DNA from 4 places in the Arthrobacter sp. B055-34 genome. Region 2 is predicted to be linked to each of the others. Evidence: riboswitches for the same ligand, from Rfam matches in the RefSeq annotation. Region 2 holds a riboswitch; each other region holds the start of a gene.
What was found. A riboswitch is a leader RNA that binds a small molecule or an ion and turns the genes downstream of it on or off. The one in region 2 is predicted to bind S-adenosylmethionine.

Region 1 (3,743 bases), on a different contig from region 2:
GACGACCAGCATTGCCCATCTTGACGAGGATCTGGCGGCCGACGCCGTCGTCGTTAGTGAAGAGGTGCTCAAGCGGGCGGACGCACTGATTAACGAGCAGACCGTCCACGGCCCGCGCTACAGCCCCGCCATGCAGGCGGACGTCGACACCGAAGAGTTCTAGACCGCACAGACCGGGTTAGAACCGGTACAGCTCGAACCCGACCCGACGGGTTGCTGTGTCGGAGCCACCGGTGGTCAGCTCGATCTGGCGCCGGGCCTGGGCTTCAACGGGCTCCAGACTCAGCGCCTGCAGGTAGCGCCGGTGTTCGCTCAGGGACCGGACGGCCCGTTCAATACTGTCCTCGTCGACCTCCAGCCAGTGCGTGGGGTGCATGGAACACACGCCCACCCAGCGCACGCCGGCGTGCGGCGGCAGCCCTTCGGCGGCGAGCTCGGGGAAGATCCACTCGTTGGCCGCGTCCGCCACCGCATCCATAACGGCAGTTCCCAGGTTGCGGTGGTCGGGCGAATTCCAGCTGCCCGGGCCCCAGGTCTGGCCGAAGTTCAGGGTGATGATGCCGTCCGGCCGGTGCCGGCGGATCGCCCGGGCGATATCCAGCCGCAGACCGGGAGTGTTCTCGATCCGGCCGTCCGCATAGTCCAGGAACTCCAGGTCCTCGACTCCGACGTGCCCGCACGCCCGGCGCTGCTCCTCGGCCCGGATCACCGCGGCTTCCTGGGGATCCAGCCCGGCAATGCCCGCTTCACCCCGCGTCGCCAACACGTAGCCGATGCTCTTGCCCGCCGTGGTCCACTGGGCCACGGCCGCAGCGGCTCCGTACTCCGGATCGTCCGGGTGCGCCATAACCACCAGCGACCGCTGCCAATCGGCCGGCATTTCCGACGACGTTTCCATAGCTGCCTCCCCCGTCCACAGGCCCTGCACTGGCCCAATGACTGTTGTTTCACCCAGCGTAGCCGCGACGGCACGGCCGGCCACTTGGTAACGGCGCCATGTCGGGCCAACGGCGAGAATCTCTTTCCCATTACGGTCATTGTCGTCAGGGAGCCGCGTCCCTACCATGGAAGAACCTCAATACCTGTCCCTGCGGGACTCAGCCAACCACAGCTTGCCCTTCATCCGCGCACTTCTCCCGCCCCAAGGATCTGCCGTGAAAAATCTGCCCCGCCGACTGGCCATGCGAACCCTGGCCGCCCTTGACCTGCACTGCGCCCGCTGCGATGCGGTGGGCGAGCACCGCCTGGACAAGCACCTGGGCAGAGCCGGAACCCAGGTCTCCCCAATCGTCCGGGCGCGGCAGTACGTGCTGGTCTGCGCCGCCTGCGGCGTAGCCCAGGAACTGACGGAGCAGCAGAAAAGATCAGTCCTGCACTACACAGCGCACCCCGCGACGGCCTGACCGCGCGTTACGTCCTATTGCCTTGGCTTGACCCGCGGCCCGTCAAGCTCTTAGCGTGATAGCTGAATCATGAGCGCCAACATCAAGCCCTGGCTGGTTGGCCGGCAACCCTCTCGTGCGTAGCGGGGTGCTCCAGGTGATGATTCGGCCGTACCGAAGGACAGCGGTTCGGCAAGTACCGCGTATCCGCCCCACGTCTTGAACCGGGCCAGCGGATCCGCCTGATGGCAAAGGACAGCCCGCGATGCCCCTGACTGACGACCTGCAGCCCGACACCCTCCGCAATGCCTTCGGCCGCTTCCCCTCCGGCGTCGCCGCGCTGTGCGCTCTGGTCGACGGCGAGCCGCAGGGAATCGTGGCGTCTTCCTTCACCGTCGGCGTTTCCATGGACCCGCCGCTGGTGATGTTCGCAGTGCAGAACACCTCCCGCACCTGGCCGGTAGTCCGCCAGGCCGGCCGCATCGGCGTGTCCATCCTCGGCTCGGGGCACGACAGCGTCTGCCGCCAGATCGCCGCAAAGACCGGGGACCGCTTCGCCGGCCTGCCCCTGCACTCCACCGACGAAGGCGCCCTCTTCCTCGAGGAAGCCGCGCTGTGGCTGGACTGCTCCGTGGAGCAGGAAGTCCCCGCCGGCGACCACCACGTGGTGCTGCTGCGCGTCCATGGCCTGTCCACCCACGACGGCGCCCACGAGCCTTTGGTCTTCCACGGCTCCGCGTTCCGCCGGCTCGAACAGCCCGCCTACATCTGAGGAACCCCGGCAAAATAACGACGGCGGCTGCCTCGGTTTCAGGGACCGGCTGCGGACCCTGCCAAGCAGCAACGTTGCCAGGTGGGCTATGCGGCGTCGTCGGCGGACGGGTCGTCCAGGTTCCCGTCCAGCAGGCTCAGAAGCTTCAGAACCGCCGGGTTGGTATTGTTCTCGTTCCACGCCACTTCAAGGTCCACGCGGTTCAACGCCTGAGTACCGTGGGAGCCCTCGATCTCGCGGAACCGCACCCCCGGCGGCGAAAACGCCCGCGTCGACGCCGGAACCAGTGTCACGCCCAAGCCCGCTTCCACGAAGGCCAACAGCGCCGGGACCTGGCTGGCGTACTGGGTGATCCGGGGCTCCGCGCCGGCGCTGGCAAACAGCCGCAGCACCAGGTCGTGGAAGTAGCGGGCCTCGCTGGTCGAGTACATCATCAGAGGCTCACCGCTCAGGACCTGTAGCGGCAAGGACTCCCCCTTCTCCAGCAGCGGGCTCTCCGCGGGCAAGGCAATCACCAGACGGTCCTGCATCACCGCCCGGTATTTGATGCCCGGCCGGGCAACGATGGGCCGCAGGAGCCCAATGTCTACCGTGCCTTTGACCAGCCCGTCCATCTGGTCCGTGGAAACCAGTTCGCGCAGCAGCAGGGAGACGCCTGGCTGTTCCTTAGCGGAGCGTCTCAGAAGCCTGGGCAGAGCGCTCTGGCCTGCGATGGCGGTGTAGCCGATAGTCACGGCGCCGGCGTCTCCTGTTGCCACGCGCTGAACGTCCAGCTGGGTTTTGATGGACATGTCAAGGATCTGGCGGGCGCTGGGCAGCAGCGTCCGTCCCGCAGCTGTCAGCTCGACTCTGCGGCTGGTGCGGTCGAAGAGCTGGGCATGCAGTTCCTTTTCCAATAGCTGGATCTGCCGGCTCAGCGGCGGCTGCGTCATGTTGAGCCGCTCGGCTGCCGCACCAAAGTGAAGCTCTTCAGCTACCGCGATAAAGGACTCCAGTTGGATCAGCGTAAACATCAATGCGCTCCTTGTATTGTTCCGTGCCTATTTTAGCTTGGACGCGCATCGACGACGGCACTTATCGTCAGAGTAGTGCAGGCGACAACGAAGCGCCGGTCCTTTAGCTACCAAGGAGATTAAATAATGCTTGACGGTGTGCTGTTCTTTCCCATTACTCCGTTCGCCAGCGATGATTCCGTGGATCACGGCGCACTCAAAGAACATCTGGAGCATGGGCTGCAGTTCAAGCCAGGCGGCATCTTCGTCGCGTGCGGGACCGGCGAATTCCATGCCCTTTCCCTGGTCGAACTCTCCGATGTGGTCACCACCGCCGTCGCTACGACCGCGGGCCGCGTGCCGGTCTATGCGGGAGCCGGCGGTGCGCTGGCGCTCGCCAAGGAACAGGTCCGTCTGGCGGAATCGGCTGGAGCCGACGGCATCCTGCTCTTCCCGCCTTACCTTGTCAACAGCCCGCAAGCGGGTCTGGTGGCATACGTCAGGGCCATCGCCGGGGCGACTTCGCTGCCCGTCATCGTCTACCACCGTGCCAACGCCCGCTTCACAGAGGCCTCCGCCGTGGAGATTGCCCGTATC
Region 2 (3,743 bases):
AACTTACGGGCGGTTGGCCGGCCGCTTTCGGCCGGTCTTCGAGCGGATCGCCCAGGGGGCACTGGACCGGGAACTGAACAGGATTCTGCCGTTCGAACAAGTTGCGTGGCTGAACGCGGCAGGCTTCGGGAAACTGCGGGTGCCGCTGGAGCATGGCGGCGACGGTGTCTCCTTCGAGCACTTCTTCCGCCTCCTGATCGAACTTGCGGCGGCGGACTCCAGCGTCGCCCACCTGTACCGCTCACACTTCGCCTTCGTCGAGACGGTTGGCCTGGAAGGCGAGGCGTTTGCCCGCCGCTGGTATCCGCGCATTGTGGCCGGCGAGATCTTCGGCAACGCGGCCACGGAGAAGGCCGGAAACGCGCTGGGCACCACGAACACCAAGCTGGTCAGGGACGGCGGGAGATGGCTGCTCAACGGTGAAAAGTACTACACCACCGGCAGCATCTTCGCGGAGTGGATCGCGGTCATGGCCAGTACCGACGGTATCGAGGGGCGGCAGTACGCCGTCGTCAATACCAAGCAGGCGGGCGTGGAGATCGTTGACGACTGGGATGGCTTCGGCCAGCAGCTGACCGGGACGGGGACAACCTACTTCCGCGATGCCGTGGTGGAGCCGGCCGACGTTATCGAACGCAAGCCGTCGAGCACGCACGAACCGGCATTCTTCCAGCTGGTGCTGCTCGCCGTACTGGCAGGGATTGGCAATGCGGCGCTCGCGGACGCGAAGATCCTGGTGCGGAACCGCAAGCGGACCTTTAACACCGGAACCGGCGAACTGTTCCGCAATGACCCACTGATCCTTCAGCTTGTCGGCCAACTGTCGGCCAAAGCATTCGCCGCCGAATCGGTGGTCCTGACCGCGGCACGGGAACTGGATGCCGCGGCAGACAAGTCCCTCCCGCTCGACGACGTTCAGCGTTACATCCGCGGGGAAGCTGCTGTGGAGAAGGCGCAGATCGTTGTTCCGGAGCTGGTTCTTGAGGCCACCGGGCAGCTGTTTGACGTCACGGGAGCCAGCGCGACGTCCAGGGGCAAAGCGCTGGACCGCCATTGGCGCAACGCTCGGACCGTAGCCACGCACAATCCCACCGTCTTCAAGGCGCGGACCATTGGCGACTATGAGGTCAACGGCACCACGCCCGAGGGACTGCACAGCATCGGTGATGCGCCGGCCAAGTCCTGAACGGGGATGCCAACGGCAGTCGCGGACGGCGGGTGCGCGAACAGCAGTCGGGTGATTACCCGGTATGACGTAGGAATTTCACGCCCGCCGCCGGACTGCGGTGGAATAGACAAGTAACCATCCAGAGCGGCTGAGAGACCTGGCTCGTTGACGCCGCAGCAACCCCCTCTTTGAGGAAGGTGCTACCGCCAGGACCGATGGAGATCCAAAATTCTTTCGGTAGCCGCCGCGGCATTCGTCAGCGACCTCAGCTACCGGTGTATGGGCTCTTCACGGTCATGAAGGAGTCTGAAATGACATTGGTACCCGCCGCCAGGCAAATCCGCTTCAACGCCTTCGACATGAACTGCGTTGGACACCAGTCGCCCGGTCTCTGGCGCCATCCCCAGGACAAGTCCGCCGACTACAAGACCATCGGTTACTGGACGCACCTGGCCAAAGTGCTGGAAGAGGGCCTCTTCGACGGCCTCTTCATCGCCGACGTGCTGGGCACCTACGACGTGTTCGGCGGCTCCAACGAAGTCACGCTCCGCGCGGGTACCCAGGTCCCGGTCAACGATCCGTTCATGCTGGTTTCGGCCATGGCCGCAGTGACCGAGAACCTCGGTTTCGGCCTCACCGCCGGCACCGCCTACGAGCATCCGTACCCCTTCGCCCGCCGGCTGGCCACATTGGACCACTTGACCAACGGCCGCGTCGGCTGGAACGTCGTCACGGGTTACCTCCCCTCCGCCGCGCGCAACATGGGCCAAACGGACCAGATGGAGCATGACGAGCGGTACGCCCACGCCGACGAGTACCTTGAGGTGGTTTACAAGCTGCTCGAAGGCTCCTGGGAAGAAGACGCCGTGGTCAAGGATCGGGAAGCCGGTGTTTTTGTGGATCCGGCCAAGGTGCACGAGATTGGGCACGAGGGCAAGTACTTCAAGGTCCCGGGCATTGCCATTACCGAGCCGAGCCCGCAGCGCACCCCGGTGATCTTCCAAGCCGGCGCGTCCAAGCGTGGAACCGAGTTCGCGGCAACGAATGCCGAAGCCGTTTTCGTCACGTGCCCGACCAAGGAAATGCTGGCCGCCTCGGTTAAGAAGATCCGCGATGCGGTGGAGGCAGCCGGCCGCGGCCGCTACGACGTTCGCATCTACGCGATGCAGACCGTTGTGACCGGTCCGGACAGCGCCACCGCGCAGGCCAAGTTCGAGGACTACAAGTCCTACGCCGACGTCAACGGTGCGCTGGCGCTGATTTCGGGTTGGATGGGCGTGGACCTGTCCAGCTACGGGCCGGACGACGTGATCGGCGAGAACGTGAAGTCCAACGCCATCCAGTCCTCCGTGGAGACGTTCCAGAAGGCCTCCGGCTGCGACGGCAAGCCATGGACCATCCGGCAGTTGGCCGAGTGGGTCGGCGTCGGCGGCTTTGGCCCGATCACCGTTGGGTCCGGCGAAGAAGTTGCCCAAAAGCTCATCGAGTGGGTGGACGAGACCGATGTGGACGGCTTCAACCTGGCCTACGCCATCACACCGGGCACCTTTGAGGACATCGTCGAATTCGTCGTTCCGGAACTGCAGAAGCGCGGCGCCTACCCGACTAAGTACACGGAGGGAACACTGCGCAACAAAATGTTCGGCAAGGGCGACCGGCTGCCTGAGCAGCACCGCGGCGCCGGCTACCGCCTCGGCGCAGCCGTCTCCGCGTCCTGACCCAGTCGGGAAGGATGTCCTGACTCAGGCCAGGGGCGGCGTTAGGAAACCGGTCAACATAGGCCCGGCACGTGCCCGCTACATTTTGGCGTAGCGGGCACGTGCGCCCAAGTACAGTCCGTAGCAGATGAGGCCGAGGGCCACCACAATCAGCGCGGCGTCGCCGAAGGGCTGTTCCTGCAGCGCCTTCAGTGCGCCGTCGAGGCCCTTGGCTTCCTCCGCATCCTGGTGGAACGCCGCGACCGAGAAAAGAATGCCAAGCACCAGCAGCGCTGCCCCCTTGCCCACGTAGCCGAAAGAGCCAGCCCAGCTGATGGCGATCCTCGCGCCGCCCGGCGGCAGGGTTTTCAGATCGTCCAGAAACTTCTGCGTGATGCCCTTGTAGATGTAGAAGGCTCCCGCGATGGCGATGCCCGCGCCGATCAGGAAAAGCACCAGCGCGCCGCCGGGGAAAGCCATCAACTGGGCGCTGGCGTCCTGCGACGATTGGCTGCTGTCGCTCTTGCCGCCAAGGGCATAGCTGCCGAACGCGAAGCCAATGACGGCGAAGACGATGGCCAGGCAGGCGGCCTTGAACCGTTTGCCCCACTTCTTCTTGGTTTCAAGCTCGCGGTAGCCAAACGCGGCATCGGCGAGCTGCCACAATGCCAGAGCGGCGCAGGCAATCAGCCCGGCCCACAGCAGGAATGCCCCGCCCGGAGTGCTGGCGAGCTGGGAGAGCGCCCCGGCTTGGTCTGCTTCCCCCGATGTTCCGAGGCCAAGTTGTAGGGCAATAAAGCCGATCAGCAAATGAATCAGCCCGTTGGCGGCCCAGCCAAAGCGGGCCACCACTTCCAAAGTCTTCGACTCCGAGGCTT
Region 3 (3,743 bases), on a different contig from region 2:
ACGGATCAGCTGCGCGGGAAGAACCGGGCAACCAGCTCATTGTGCAGCTGGTGGATGTCCGTCAGGAATCCGTCGTGGCCGGTGGGCACCTCGATCATGTGCACCTTGGGCGGCGTGGGCAGCGCTTCGGCCAGCTGGCGCGACTGCTCCGGGAAGTACAGCCGGTCGGAATCCACCGCCGCGATGAAGAAATCCGTTTCGACGTCGGCCAAGGCCTGCTGCACCGAGCTGCGGCCGCGCGCAACGTCGTGGCTCATCAGGGCTTCGGTCATCAGGATGTAGCTGTTCGCATCGAACCGGCCCGCCAGCTTGCTGGCCTGGTGGTCCAGGTAGCTTTCCACGGCATACCGCCCGCGCGCTGCCGGGTTAGCGCTGCCGAAGGGCTGCTCGGTCCCCTGGGCGTTGCGGCCGAAGCGGTACTCGAATTCAGGCTCGGACCGGTAGTTGATGTGCGCGATCCTGCGGGCGATGCCGAGGCCGGCGTCGGGCGCGGGCCCTTCGTAGTAGTCGCCGCCGTTAAAGTTCGGGTCCAGCCGGATGGCCAGCACCTGCGCCTGGGCGAAGGCGATCTGCTCCGCGGTGCTCGCCGCACCGCAGGCAATCACCGCACAGCGGGCGGTCCGCTCCGGGTAGGTAGCGGCCCATTCCAGCGCGCGGGCTCCGCCCATGGAGCCGCCGAGAACAGCATGCCAGCACTGGATTCCCAGCTGGTCGGCCAGCCGCGCCTCGGCGTGGACCGAATCGCGGATGGTCACCAGCGGAAAACGCGAGCCCCAGGGCTTGCCGTCAGGCGCCGGTGAGGACGGGCCGGTGGAGCCGTAGCAGCCGCCGACCATATTGGCCGCCACCACGAAGTACTCGTTGGTGTCGATCGTGGCGCCGGGCCCCACCAGGGGATCCCACCAGCCCGCCTCATCCGTATCTCCGCGAGCCACATGGGTGCTGCCGGTCAGGGCATGCGCAATGAACACGGCGTTGGAGGCATCCTCGTTGAGGGTGCCCCAGGTTTCGTAGCCCAGAACGACCTCGGGCAGAAAACCGCCCGTTTCCAGCTCGAGGGCGCCGATGGACGCGTAACGCAACATGCCGTCCGCCGCCGTGTCCAGCAGTTCCTGTGGTTGCAGAGTTGTCAATGCTATGCCTGTGATTCCTTCATGATGCCGCGTTCAGGCGGCACCCTTGGATGCGCGGAAACCGGCTTCGAGGTCCGCAAGAATATCGTCGATGTGCTCGATGCCAACGGCCAGCCGGACCAGGCCCGGCGTGACACCGGCGGCTGCCTGCGCCTCCGGAGACAGCTGGGCGTGCGTGGTCGACGCCGGGTGGATCACCAGAGAGCGGACGTCGCCGACATTGGCCACATGGGAGTGCAGTTCCAGTCCGTCGACAAAGCGCTTGCCGGCCTCGAGCCCACCGGCAATTTCGAACGCAATGATGGCGCCAGTGCCCTTGGGGCCGTACTTGCGGCCACGCTCGTACCATGGGCTGGAAGGCAGGCCGGCGTACGCAACGGACGTAACGGCGTCGTGCTTTTCAAGCCATTCGGCCACCTTCTGCGCATTCTCCACGTGGCGCTCCACCCGCAGGCTCAGTGTCTCCAGACCCTGGGCGATCAGGAACGCGTTGAAGGGCGCGGCCGAGGAACCAAGGTCACGCAGCAGCTGGACGCGCGCTTTGAGGATGTAGGCCAGATTCGCGCCGAGCGCGCCGCCGACGCCGAGGTCGCGGGCAAAGACCAGGCCGTTGTAGCTCTCGTCCGGGGTGTTGAAACCGGGGAACTTCTCCGGATCTTTGGCGAAGTCGAAGTTACCCGAATCCACGATCACGCCGGCGATGGCGCTGCCGTGGCCGCCGAGATACTTGGTGGCCGAATGCACCACGATGTCGGCGCCCCACTCGATCGGGCGGATCAGGTACGGGGTGGCCAGCGTGTTGTCCACGATCAACGGCACGCCTGCTTCGTGAGCGATGGCGCTGATGCCTTCGACGTCGAGCACGTCCTGGCGCGGGTTGGACACGGCCTCGCCGAAGAACGCCTTGGTGTTCGGCTTGACGGCCGCGCGCCACTGGTCCAGGTTGTCCGGATCCTCGACGAAGGTCACCTCGATGGCGAACTTCTTCAAGGTGTTCTTGAGCAGGTTGTACGTGCCGCCATAGAGGCTCGGGCTGGCGACGACGTGGTCACCCGCCTCGGCAACGTTCAGGATGGAGAACGTGGACGCCGCCTGGCCGGAGGACAGCAGCAGTGCGCCGACGCCGCCTTCCAGGTTCGCGATCCGGTTCTCCACGGCCTCCGTGGTCGGGTTGCCGATCCGGGTATAGATGGGGGCCAGTTCGGCCAGCGCGAAACGGTTGGCCGCGCTTTCGGCACTCGGGAAGACGAACGACGTCGTCTGGTAGATGGGCAGGGCACGCGCGCCTGTTGCGGTGTCAGGCTCCTGGCCTACATGGATCTGGCGGGTTTCGAATGACCAGTCGTTTGACATGTGGAACTCCCTCTTGTCTCAAAGGGGTCTGCCCGGGAACCGGATTCCGGCATTTTTCCTCGGGTGACCCGCGCTTGCGTCCCGCCTGCTGGCGGGAGCCTGGTCCTCACCCGGGGCACCCCACCGCGGTTGGAGGGTTGCCGGCCAGCTAGCCGGGGCTTGTTGCTGGCACTCATGACCTGTATCTAGGTTCGGCGACGGGCACTTTTTCAGCAAGTATGTGACGGCGTGTGAATGTCAGTTAGGACACCCTTAGTCGAGAGGCACATCACAAAATGCCAAAATGAGGCATGCGTTTCGATCATGTCTCATATGCCTGTGAACCCGATGGCCTGGCGGCTACAACCGAACGGATTTCGGCAGCCCTGGGTATCGAAGCCGTCAAGGGCGGCGTCCATCCCCGCTTTGGAACCCGCAACATGATTTTCCCCCTGACGGACCATCATTATCTTGAGGTCGTCGAGGTGCTGAACCATCCGGCGTCGGACAAGGCGCCGTTCGGCCAGGCCGTGCGTGCCCGCTCCGAAGCAGGCGGCGGCTGGATGGGCTGGTGCGTTGAGGTTGACGATCTGGCTCCGTTCGAGGAGCGCTTGGGACGCCATGCCGTACCGGGCGGCCGCAAGTTCCCGGATGGCCGCGAACTGACCTGGCAGCAGATCGGCATCAAGGGCCTCATCGCGGACCCGCAGGTTCCGTACATGCTGCGCTGGGACGACGGCACCGAAGAACTGCACCCGTCGAAGGCCTACCCTGCAACGGCGAAGCTGATCGGATTGACCATCGGCGGCTCCTCCACCCGTGTCGCGGACTGGCTGGGAACACCGATCGATGCGCTCCTGGACGACGTCAAGGTTGCCTGGACGGCGCCGAACGGCACCCCGGGCATCATGTCCGTACGGTTCGAGACCGACAAGGGCGTCGTCGAACTCTAACCGCTCCTTTCGGAGATTTTCGCTCCGCTTTGGTATTGGCTCGACTGAGCGAGTATCCAAAGCGGAGCGTTTCTTTTGCCGGACCCAGGGGAAGACGCCGCGGCGGGAGAAGTTATTGGCCGATGCCGATGGCGGAGCCGAAGAGGGCGTAGCCAACGAACCCTGCGATGTCGAGCAGGGCATGGGCTATGACCAGGGGCATCACGCGTTTGGTGCGGGTGTAGGCATAGCCAAAGACAAGGCCCATCAGGAAGTTGCCGATGCCGGGCCCGATCCCCTGGTACAGGTGGTAGCTGCCGCGGATTACAGCGCTGGTGAAAATGAT
Region 4 (3,743 bases), on a different contig from region 2:
GGCAGCAGCCAATCGACGGCGTCATCCGGGTAGCCGGGACGGACACGGTCATAATGCGCACCACCCTGCTGGAAGCTGCTGCCGAACTCCCGGCGCCGTTCGTCGTCCATCCGGGGTCCGCCGCGAACCACTGCCACACTCCTCGTGCACCCTCTGCTCTCGGTCAGGGGCCTCTCATTGACCTGTCATTGACGCCGCCAGCCGCCGGTCCCGTTGCACCGGCGGCTTCGCAACGACGGGTCAATTAGATCATGCCCCATCCGGCACGCAGGGATACGTTCCTAGCCCTAGGAGCATGGCGACGCCCCGGCGGTTCCCGGCGTCACGGGTGCCCACTCGGGGAAGGCCCGTGTTTCCACCGCTGGCACCCAGCGTCCGCTCTCGACGACATAGTCGTGGCGCAGTCCGTCACGGACCAGCGCTGCCACTCCGTCCGCGAGCCGGGCCGTGTCTTCCAAGCGGGAACCCAGCCCGAAGCTGGCACGCAGCGAACCGGACGGCAGCCCGAGGCGGTTGAGCAAGGGATGGGCGCAGAACTTCCCGTCCCGCACGCCGAGTCCGTGTTCTGCCGAAAGATACGCGGCCACGAGGCCAGCGTCGTATCCGGCCACCGAAAAATTTACGACGCCGATGGCATCCAGCGGGGCGGTCTCGCCGCTGAAAATCCGGTGCACGGTGACCGAGTCCACCGCCTCCAGCCGCTCGATGAGATACCCACGCAGCACGGACTCATGCTGCTGCCACGCTTCCTCGTCCAGCTGCGCAATGTGCTCCGCGGCCCGGGCCAGGGTGGCCGCACCGAGCACATTGGGAGAGCCGGCTTCGTGCCGGGCCGGCCCAGTTGTCCAGACCACGCCGTCCAGCCGGACCTGTTTCACTGCGCCGCCGCCAGCCAAATGCGGTGTGCCGGAATCGAGCCAGTCGGCCCGGCCGATGATCGCTCCCGCGCCGAACGGGGCATAGAGCTTGTGTCCGGAGAGGACCACATAGTCAATGTTGTCCCGGGCAATGTCGAGCCGCCGGTGCGGGGCGAGCTGTGCCGCATCCACCACTACCCGGGCACCATGCCGGTGGGCAAGCCGCGCGGTTTCGGCGATCGGGAAGATCTCGCCGGTAACATTCGACGCTCCGGTGATGGCAACGAGGGCCACTTGGCCACCTGCCAGTTCGGTCTCGATGGCCTCGAGCGTGCCGGCAACACTCGGCCGGGCCACTACGCTGCGGTGCGGTACCGCCTGCCAGGGCAATAGGTTGGCGTGGTGCTCGATGTCCAGGTACAGCACTTCGCCACCGGCCGGGATGCAGCCGGCGAGCAGGTTCAGGGAATCGGTGGTGTTGCGGGTGAAGATGACCAGGTCATCGGTCCGCCCGCCCACAAAAGAACGCAGGACTTCGCGTGAATGCTCGTAGACGGAGGTGGAGACCTGGGATGCGTACCCGGCACCGCGATGGACGCTCGCGTAGTAGGGGAGCAGTTGCTCGAGATAGGCGGTGACGGAAGCCAGCGCGGGTGCCGACGCGGCGTAGTCCAAATTGGCGTAGCGGACGGTGCCGCCGTCCAGCAGGGGAGCGGCGAGTTCTGCGCCGGTAACTTCCTGGAACGGTTGTTCCGCTGCCAGCAGCTCGGGGGACAGGGTGGAGTCGATAACAGTGGTGCTCATATGACCTCATCTGGTGAGGGATCCGTGCGCATGGCAGAGCGGATCCGCGCTTGCCGAACCAGTCAGGCACGGCCAGGTCGTCACCCGGGGCACCCCGCCGCGTTAGGAGGGTTGCCGGCCAGCAAACCGGGGTTTAGCGCTGGCACTCGTGACCTGCCATCGAGATTATTGTCCGGCCGGAGCAGCCGCATCTTTGTTACGGGAACGAAAAGGCGGCCATCCCCGGAATGGGGACGGCCGCCGTCGTAATTCGTCACAATGGCAGCGTCAGCGCAGGCCGTCCGCCTCCACGGAGGCCTCCGGAGCGGTTTCCGGCAGGGGCGCATCCTCCGGGTGTGCGGCCGGACGCTGGCCGCGCAACTGGGGATTGAGCCGGTAGAGGACCTCCTCGTGCAGCGTGCCGTTCGTGGCCAGCGCGTTGCCGCCGAAGGGTCCGTCCTCGCCCTCGAGCGAACTGAACCGTCCGCCGGCCTCGGTCACGATCGGCACCAGTGCCGCCATGTCGTAGAGGTTGAGTTCCGGTTCGCAGGCAATGTCGACGGCGCCCTCGGCCACCATGCAATAGGACCAGAAGTCTCCGTAGGCACGGGTGCGCCAGACGGATTCGGTGAGGCCGAGGAACTCCGGGAAGTTGCCCCGTTCCTGCCAGCCGGTCAGGCTGGAATAGGAGAGGGACGCGTCCTCGAGCCGGTTGACATCGGATACCCGGAGCCGGGTGGCCGCGGACAGCGAACGTCCCATGTAGGCGCCGGTTCCGGTCGCGGCCCACCAGCGCTTGCCCAAAGCGGGGGCGCTGACCAGGCCGACCACGGGGCGGTCTTCGTCCACCAGCGCGATCAGGGTGGCCCAGACCGGCACCCCGCGGACGAAGTTCTTTGTGCCGTCGATGGGGTCGATGATCCAGCGGCGGGAGCCGTGGCCGCTGCTGCCATACTCCTCCCCAAGCACCGCGTCGCGCGGCCGGGCCCGGGAGAGTTGGCCGCGGATGGCCTCTTCGGCGGCGCGGTCCGCATCCGTGACAGGGGTGAGATCCGGCTTGGTCTCGATTTTCAGGTCCAGCGCCTTGAAGCGGGCCATGGTCTGCGAATCCACGGAATCGGCCATCACATGGGCCAGGCGCAGATCATCGTTATAGCTTTGAACGTCACGGGTCATAGGCTTCAACTTATCCTTATTCGGTGGCCGGATGCGGGATGTGAAGTCCCCGGCCGACGACGGCGGTGCTACTGGAACCCCAGTTCCTTAGCCTGGGCGCGTTCTTCCGTTCCCAGCAAACGGCGCAGCGACGCCAGCCGTGCCGGGCCTGATTCGCCGGCCTGCCCGGAAGCCACCCACGCGTCCACCCCGCAGTTGACCGCGTGGTCGTCGTGCTTGCAGCCCCGCTCGCAATCGGCGGTGCCGGGCTCCAGGTCGGGAAAGGCGGAAATGATCCGGTCCGGGTCCACATGGGCGAGTCCAAAAGAACGGATGCCGGGCGTGTCGATGATCCAGCTGCCGGCCGGGGCATCGGTCAGCTTCAGGGCCAGCGCCGAGGAGGAAGTATGCCGTCCCCGCCCGGTCACGGCGTTGACGCCGCCCGTGGCGCGTTCCGCACCCGTGAGCGCATTGACCATGGTGGATTTGCCGACGCCGGAATGGCCGAGCATGACGCTGACCATCCCGTCCAGATAGCCTTTCAGCTCGGCCACGGCGTCCCGGTCGAGACGGGCCGAAAGCCCGTCGGCGGACCGTGCATCAATTCCAAAGCCCTCAGTGCCGGCGGTCCGGCTGACGATGACGGGCAGATCGAGGTGCCGGTAGTTGGAGAGCAGTTCTTCAGGATCTTTGACGTCCGCTTTGGTGACGCACAGCAGCGGGCTGATCCCGGCGTCGTACGCTGCTACCAAGGCACGGTCGATAAAACCGGTGCGCGGCTCCGGGTTGGCGGCGGCCACCACGATGACCAGTTGGTCCGCATTGGCTACGACTACCCGCTCCACCGGGTCGGTATCGTCGGCGCTGCGCCGCAACAGCGTCCGGCGTTCTTCGATCCGGACCAGCCGAGCCAAAGAGTCCGGCTCGCCCGTAATGTCACCGACGAGC

Region 1: linked by a shared signal. The riboswitch ahead of AC5RWO_RS15315 (flavin reductase family protein) and the one ahead of AC5RWO_RS20550 (LLM class flavin-dependent oxidoreductase) in region 2 are both predicted to bind S-adenosylmethionine.
Region 3: linked by a shared signal. The riboswitch ahead of AC5RWO_RS00735 (bifunctional o-acetylhomoserine/o-acetylserine sulfhydrylase) and the one ahead of AC5RWO_RS20550 (LLM class flavin-dependent oxidoreductase) in region 2 are both predicted to bind S-adenosylmethionine.
Region 4: linked by a shared signal. The riboswitch ahead of AC5RWO_RS10740 (aminotransferase class V-fold PLP-dependent enzyme) and the one ahead of AC5RWO_RS20550 (LLM class flavin-dependent oxidoreductase) in region 2 are both predicted to bind S-adenosylmethionine.

What each region holds. Positions count from the first base shown of each region.
Region 1 is NZ_JBNHFQ010000007.1:273,167-276,909, forward strand. It holds gene AC5RWO_RS15300 (aldo/keto reductase) at 1-163, shown strand, start outside; gene AC5RWO_RS15305 (PIG-L deacetylase family protein) at 179-898, opposite strand; gene AC5RWO_RS15310 (hypothetical protein) at 1,155-1,403, shown strand; SAM riboswitch class IV at 1,469-1,587, shown strand; gene AC5RWO_RS15315 (flavin reductase family protein) at 1,648-2,154, shown strand; gene AC5RWO_RS15320 (LysR family transcriptional regulator) at 2,241-3,167, opposite strand; gene AC5RWO_RS15325 (5-dehydro-4-deoxyglucarate dehydratase) at 3,291-3,743, shown strand, end outside.
Region 2 is NZ_JBNHFQ010000015.1:59,335-63,077, forward strand. It holds gene AC5RWO_RS20545 (acyl-CoA dehydrogenase family protein) at 1-1,186, shown strand, start outside; SAM riboswitch class I at 1,301-1,390, shown strand; gene AC5RWO_RS20550 (LLM class flavin-dependent oxidoreductase) at 1,480-2,886, shown strand; gene AC5RWO_RS20555 (DUF1206 domain-containing protein) at 2,965-3,743, opposite strand, start outside.
Region 3 is NZ_JBNHFQ010000001.1:153,812-157,554, forward strand. It holds gene metX (homoserine O-acetyltransferase MetX) at 6-1,085, opposite strand; gene AC5RWO_RS00735 (bifunctional o-acetylhomoserine/o-acetylserine sulfhydrylase) at 1,167-2,486, opposite strand; SAM riboswitch class IV at 2,552-2,666, opposite strand; gene AC5RWO_RS00740 (VOC family protein) at 2,777-3,418, shown strand; gene AC5RWO_RS00745 (CPBP family intramembrane glutamic endopeptidase) at 3,531-3,743, opposite strand, start outside.
Region 4 is NZ_JBNHFQ010000004.1:471,383-475,125, forward strand. It holds gene AC5RWO_RS10735 (class I SAM-dependent methyltransferase) at 1-131, opposite strand, end outside; gene AC5RWO_RS10740 (aminotransferase class V-fold PLP-dependent enzyme) at 288-1,661, opposite strand; SAM riboswitch class IV at 1,703-1,815, opposite strand; gene hisN (histidinol-phosphatase) at 1,929-2,816, opposite strand; gene rsgA (ribosome small subunit-dependent GTPase A) at 2,885-3,743, opposite strand, start outside.